Linked DNA regions of Rhizobium lentis. The protein of the gene in region 1 interacts with the protein of each later gene in a pairwise test. Links are inferred from orthologs where the notes say so. Each region holds a gene or a part of one and is shown on either strand. Other genes may lie near its edges. The genes, in order: pepT and tpiA.

The links.
Region 2: the proteins of pepT (region 1) and tpiA interact in binary tests that used the Escherichia coli proteins (3 or more experiments, as listed by UniProt). The link is inferred for Rhizobium lentis from one-to-one orthologs.

What each region holds. Positions count from the first base shown.
Region 1 is NZ_CP071456.1:294,943-298,244, forward strand. The notes cover bases 198-3,179. They hold pepT (peptidase T), read right to left. Parts: upstream 2,314-3,179; coding sequence 1,081-2,313; downstream 198-1,080. Other genes in these bases: J0663_RS27725 (cell wall hydrolase), read left to right, coding at 198-941; J0663_RS27735 (DUF982 domain-containing protein), read left to right, coding at 2,533-2,847. In the rest of the region: more of J0663_RS27725, read left to right, coding at 120-197. UniProt on the Escherichia coli protein: Cleaves the N-terminal amino acid of tripeptides.
Region 2 is NZ_CP071454.1:4,171,863-4,175,167, reverse strand. What follows is about bases 135-3,119. They hold tpiA (triose-phosphate isomerase), read left to right. Parts: upstream 135-1,234; coding sequence 1,235-2,005; downstream 2,006-3,119. Other genes in these bases: pyrG (CTP synthase), read left to right, coding at 2,791-3,119; secG (preprotein translocase subunit SecG), read left to right, coding at 2,137-2,646; J0663_RS20385 (alpha/beta hydrolase), read left to right, coding at 200-1,096. Outside these bases: more of pyrG, read left to right, coding at 3,120-3,305. UniProt on the Escherichia coli protein: Involved in the gluconeogenesis. Catalyzes stereospecifically the conversion of dihydroxyacetone phosphate (DHAP) to D-glyceraldehyde-3-phosphate (G3P).

The DNA.
Region 1 (3,302 bases):
CGATAGTCGCTTCGGCTTTTTGTGATCTTAGGTTGTTTGTATTTCAGTCATATGACGAGTAAAAGATTGTGCGCGTTAATCATAAAGGGCTGGACTAATCCCATAGGAGGCACCTGGCGTTGAGGGCGGAGATTTCCTTTGGAAAATCCCTGATCGGGATTTTATTCGTAGGACTGGCGGCTGTAGGCTGCACCACAACACCGAAGCCGGCGACGGCGCCGGCAAAGACCAAGACAACACAGGCTCAACCGAAAGTCACTTTTAATTATACCGCTAAGGATCGCGACTGCTTGAAGCGCGCGATGTATTTCGAATCGCAGCATTCCGACGAGGACGGTTACATGGCCGTCGGAACCGTCGTCATGAACAGGCTCACATCAGGCGCCTATCCTCCATCGATCTGCGGCGTCGTCGCTCAGGAGAAGCAGTTTGCGCCCGGCGTCATGACGCGCGAAGTCAAGCCGCAGGCCGAACCGGAGCTTGCCACCGCGGCCGATGCGATCCTGCTAAAGGGCGCACGCCATCCAGCGGTGAAGGATGCGATGTTCTTCCACACCGACGGGCTGAAATTCCCCTACAACAACATGCATTATGTGACGGTTGCCGGCGGCAACGCCTTCTACGAGAAGCGCGATTCCAACGGCATGCTTCAAACGCCGCCGCCGCTGCCTTCCTATGAGGTGGCGATGAATTATGTGCCGGGCGAAAGCATGCTGCCGCCGCAATTCGAGGCGCTGATCCCCTCGGCCGTTCCCGTTCCGCTGCCGGCGCCCGACCCCATGGCCACGGCAAGCACGGCACCGATGCAGATCACGGCGCCAGTGACGGCGCCTGAACCTTCGATCGAGCCTGAGCCGGGAATTCGGATCGCGATCCCCACCCCCCGCCCCGCCTATGACAGCGTCATGCTGCGTGGAGGCATGCCAATGACGGGCGGCTGAACCAGCCGTTCCCAAGAACGCTTAGAGCAATTCCAGCAAAAGTGTGTAACGGTTTTGCGTCCGGAATTGCGTGAAAACAAAGAGATAAAGCATTTCCGTGATTCGAAGAAAAACGGAAATGCTCTAGAGGCAAGCGCCTCTAAGCCCGTTCCTCCCAAACCTTCGCCAGTTCCACGATCGTTGCAACCGCTCTTTCCATGTCCTGCCGGCTCACCCATTCGAGCGGCGAGTGGAAGGCATGGCCGCCGGCGAAGATGTTCGGGCATGGCAGCCCCATGAAGGAGAGGCGCGAGCCGTCCGTGCCGCCGCGAATGCTGCCGCGCACCGGCGTCATTCCGGCCCGGCGCACCGCTTCGATGGCATTGTCGACGATCTCCGGATGACGGTCGAGCACCAGCTTCATGTTGCGATACTGTTCCTTCACCTGGAAATGGTAGGTCGAGCCGGGATAGGCAGCCAGTACCTCCTTGACGATGGCTTCCAGCATCGCCTCTTTCTCCGCCAGCCCCTTGTCGGTGAAGTCGCGGATGATGAAGCTCAGCGCCGCTTTCTCCATCGAGCCGGTCACCCCGACCGGATGGATGAAACCTTCCCTGCCCTCGGTGGTCTCGGGTGCAATCTCCTTCGGCAGACGATCGATGATGGCGCCGGCGATCTTGATGGCGTTTTCCATGCGGTCTTTGGCGAAACCGGGATGGATCGCCACGCCCGATATGCTGATTTCGACGCCATCGGCCGAAAAGGTCTCGTCCTCGATATGGCCTGATGTCTCGCCATCCATCGTATAGGCGAAGTCGGCACCGAGCTTCTTCAGGTCGACCTTGTTGACCCCGCGCCCGACCTCCTCGTCGGGCGTGAACAGGATCTTGATCGTCCCGTGCCGGATATCGGGATTGCCGACGAGAATCGCCGCCGCCGTCATGATTTCCGCCAGCCCCGCCTTATCGTCGGCGCCGAGCAAGGTGGTGCCGTCGGTCGTGACGATGTCGTTGCCGATCTGATTCATCAGTTCGGGATGCTCGGAAACACGAATCACTCGGCTCGGATCGCCGGAAAGCCGGATATCACCACCAGCATAATTCCTGATGACCTCAGGCTTGACGTCGGTGCCGCTGAAATCGGGCGCCGTGTCCATATGCGAACAGAAACAGATGACCGGCACCGTCTTGTCGCTATTGGCCGGAATGGTCGCATAGACATAGCCGTGCTCGTCGAGATGGGCGTCCGCAAGGCCGATCTTCAGCAGTTCGTCGACCAGCAGCCGGCCGAGATCCTTCTGCTTGCCGGTGGTCGGCTGCGTCGACGAGGACGGATCGGATTGCGTGTCGATAACGACATAACGGAGAAAGCGGTCGAGAACGGTGTCGGTCATATCAATCCAGTCCAGTGAGATCCCCCGAGGATATAGCCCTCCCGGGTGATGCGGCAAAAGATTTCTCCGGTCGGCGAATACGCCGGCAGCTCCATCGACGGAGCACAGGATAGTCTGGTTCGCTCAAAGGCGGGTCAGGATATCGCTGCGGTCTTGAACAAGCGCTCGCCATTTCCAATATTTTTTCGGGATCAAGCTGGCATCGAAAGGAGGAAAAAAATGCCGCTGAACGATGTGCTCTGGACTCGTCCAGTGACGGTCCGGCTGCAGTGCGGCCTGGAACGAACTTTTACCGGCGTCTATGATGCCTTGGATTTCTTGGAAAATGAATGGCCACTCGGCCACGGGGAGCGCCACAGGCGCGCCGTCAAAACCTGTCGCGGCGCCCTCAACCGGGTTATTGCGCCGCTGATTGCACGGGAGGCTTTCATGGCTGCGTGCGTCGAGGCCGGCATGCCGGCAGTCGTGGCTCCCTGGCAGATGCAGGCCGCCAGCCGTCCGGTGCGACCCAGGCGTGCCGCTGCACTCCGCTAAGGGCGGAGCCCCCGGAGGTGGCGTTACGAACTTCGAGACATGCGCGGCCCCGGCGGGAGCCGCGCCGGCACGATAGCCGGGTTAGCGAATGGATTTGAAAGCAGCGCAATTCTTGAGCAAAGAGTTGAGGTTGCTCCCGCGCAGCGAAATGGCCGCCTCGCTCCGCCTGATATCGGCTCCAGCTCTCAGGTGCCATGAAGCGTTAGGCGGTCGAAGTATCACACATGTTTCCGGTCGGGGTCTGTTCTGTTACAAAATGTGGCTTAGCAGTGCTTAGATACGCGATCATACGATGGCGCGGGGACAGGTCGTTGCTGTCCTTGACAACCAAAATCATGATTGCCGCCGGCATCGATGGAATTTATGGCCATGCCCCTTCCCTTTCAGGAATATGGCAGGTCGCCCGGCGTTGGAACAACGATGTGCGCAATTTCGTTGTGGAGCGAATGTCCGGG
Region 2 (3,305 bases), on another replicon or contig:
CAGATCTTCGTCCTGTCTTGGGTGGGCATGCGCCGCCGACCCAAAATCACCGCATTTCATGTCACGTTTGCGAATCAGGCAGATTTTGCCAGAAAGCACCTCTATACGCGACACCGCCTGATTTGGCGGCTTTGCCCAAATGATTTGCGTTGCCGGGCGCGGAATGGCAAGCGGCGGCAGGCTTCAGGAAACCATCTGCATGCAAATGTCCACAAGTCATTGCACCGTTATATCAGCAATTGCGGCCTTTTTCCTGTCCGCGGTCCTGATTGCCGCCGCGCCGGCGCGGGCGGCCGAGACGCTGGCGCCCTTCAAGGACGACTTGTTCTCGAAGCAGACGGTGCTGCAGACGGGCGACAGCGGCGCCTTCGAGGTCATCGACTACGACGAGATGCGCGATATCAACGGCCGCGACCAGATCCCGCAAAAACGCGTCCAGCAGAAATATGTGGCGCTCGGCATCCGCAAGGCGCAGGCGGAAGAAACGCTCTCCCTCGACGGCATCAAGCTCGATGTCACCAGGGTGGGACCGGCGCAGAATGCCGCCTTTACCGTCATCTTCATCCACGGCCGTGACGGCGACCGCCGGCTCGGGGCCAACGACTACAGCTTCGGTGGCAATTTCAACCGGCTGAAAAACCTCGTCGCCGGCAATGGCGGCGTCTATTATTCGCCGACGGTGAGGAGTTTCGACGGTAACGGCGTCGCCGCGATCGCCGGCCTGATCCGCTATGCCAGCGCCCAATCGCCCGGCCGGCCGATCATCCTTTCCTGCGCTTCGATGGGGAGCCAGGTCTGCTGGGGCATTGCGCGCGACGGAGACAGCGTCAAACGGCTGAAGGGCATGGTTGTTATGAGCGGGGTCACCGACCCCGACTTCACCAAAAGTGCCTTCTACAAGGCGAAGCTGCGGCTCTGGTTCGCTCATGGCAGCCGCGATCCGGTCTATGCCGCTGCCAACCAGCAGGCGCTGTTCGAAAGCTTGCTCAAGGCCAGATATCCGACGCGCTTCACGCTGTTTCAGACGGGAAATCACGGAACGCCGATCCGGATGATTGACTGGCGCCGCGTGTTGAACTGGATTTTCGCGGGCTGAAGTGTGCCGCCTGCGCCGTTCTGAGAGAAAATATGCGCGGCAGCGCCGAGATTCCCCCTTCGTCAAGGGCATGATGCTTTTCTTTGCCGCAAGCTTTTGATATTGCCGCCGGGGATATGAAGTTTGTGGAAGGCCGGCATGACACCTGACGTGCGCCCGCTCGTGGCGGGAAATTGGAAAATGAACGGCACGCGTGCCTCTTTGGATCAGATCAAGGCGATTGCCGAGGGCGTTCGCCCGCCGCTCGCCGCCAAGGTCGAGGCGCTGATCTGCCCGCCGACGACGCTGCTCTACGTGGCGACTGCCCTTTGCACCGACAGTCCGCTTTCGATCGGCGCACAGGATTGCCACCAGAAGGCTTCCGGCGCGCATACCGGCGATATCTCGGCCGAGATGATCGCCGATAGTTTCGGCACCTATGTGATCGTCGGCCATTCCGAACGGCGCACCGACCATGCCGAGACAGATCATCTGGTCCGCGCCAAGGCTGAAGCGGCGTTCGCCGCCGAATTGACGGCGATCATCTGCGTTGGCGAGACGGCCGACGAACGCCGCGCCGGACAGGAACTCGACGTCATCAAGCGCCAGCTCTCCGCCTCCGTTCCCGATAGCGCGACCGCCAAAAACACCGTTATCGCCTACGAGCCGATCTGGGCGATCGGCACCGGTGTAACGCCGACTTCAGGCGATGTCGAAAAGGCGCATGCCTTCATGCGCGCCGAGCTCGTGGCCCGCTTCGGCGATGAAGGCCGCAAGATGCGTCTTCTCTATGGCGGTTCGGTCAAGCCCGCCAACGCAGGAGAACTGCTTGGTATCGCCAATGTCGACGGTGCGCTGATCGGCGGGGCAAGCTTGAAAGCCGCCGACTTCCTCGCCATCTACCGCGCCTATGAGGCGTTGCTCGCCTGAGGCATTGTTCATAGCTCGGTTTATTCGGCTGTTTATTCCGGGCCGAAGGGCTTGGAATAGGCGAGAGCCTCATGTAAAGAGCCGCCAGAATTCTTACTTATGTCCGTCTCCAAGCGGGCAGGACTGGACCCATGCAGACAGTATTGATTGTCATCCATCTCATGATCGTGCTCGCCCTCGTCGGCGTTGTGCTCATCCAGCGCTCGGAAGGCGGCGGCCTTGGCATCGGCGGCGGTTCGGGCTTCATGTCGGCCCGCGGCACGGCCAATGCGCTGACGCGCACGACCGCGATCCTCGCGACCTTGTTCTTCCTGACCTCGCTCGGCCTCGGTATCCTGACGCGCTACGAGCGCCGTCCAGCCGACATTCTGGACCGTATTCCGGCAACGAGCGGTCAGGGCAACGGCATTCTCGATTCGCTCGGCGGCGGTGCGCAGGCTCCGGCAAACCCGCCGACCGGCAACGGCGTTCCAAGCAGCGGAGCCGCACCGCAGGCCCCGGCGGCTCCCGCTCCGGCTGCTCAGGCTCCTGCAGCCGAGGCCCCGGCCGCCACCGCCCCGGCAACGACGGCTCCGGCAACGCCCGCAGCTCCGGCCACGCCGGCGCCGGCTCAGCCCTCCGGCGTCCCGACGGGACAGTAAACCGGGCTTAGACATAAACCGCCGGCAGGCCTTCGGGTCTGCCGGTTTTCTTTTGTTCAGATTCCCGCGCCACTCTCCGAAAATTCCGGAAAAGAATTTTTGGGGCTGGCGGAATCGTTTTTGAAAAGGTATCCGGTGAAGCCCATGGCGCGATACGTATTCATCACTGGCGGCGTGGTTTCCTCCCTCGGAAAAGGAATTGCGGCCGCGGCTCTCGGAGCGTTGCTGCAGGCCCGTGGATATCGGGTGAGGCTTCGCAAGCTCGACCCCTATCTGAACGTGGACCCGGGCACTATGAGCCCGACCCAGCACGGCGAGGTCTTCGTCACCGACGACGGCGCGGAAACCGATCTCGATCTCGGCCACTACGAACGCTTCACGGGGCGTTCGGCGACCAAGACCGACAACATCACCACCGGCCGCATCTACAAGAACATCATCGACAAGGAACGGCGCGGCGACTATCTCGGCGCGACGGTGCAGGTCATCCCGCACGTCACCAACGAGATCAAGGATTTCGTCACCGAGGGCAATGGCGACTACGACTTCGTCATCTGCGAGATCGGCGGCACGGTCGGCGACATCGAGGCGATGCCGTTCATGGAGGCGATCCGCCAGCTCGGCAACGACCTGCCGCGCGGCACGGCCGTCTATGTCCA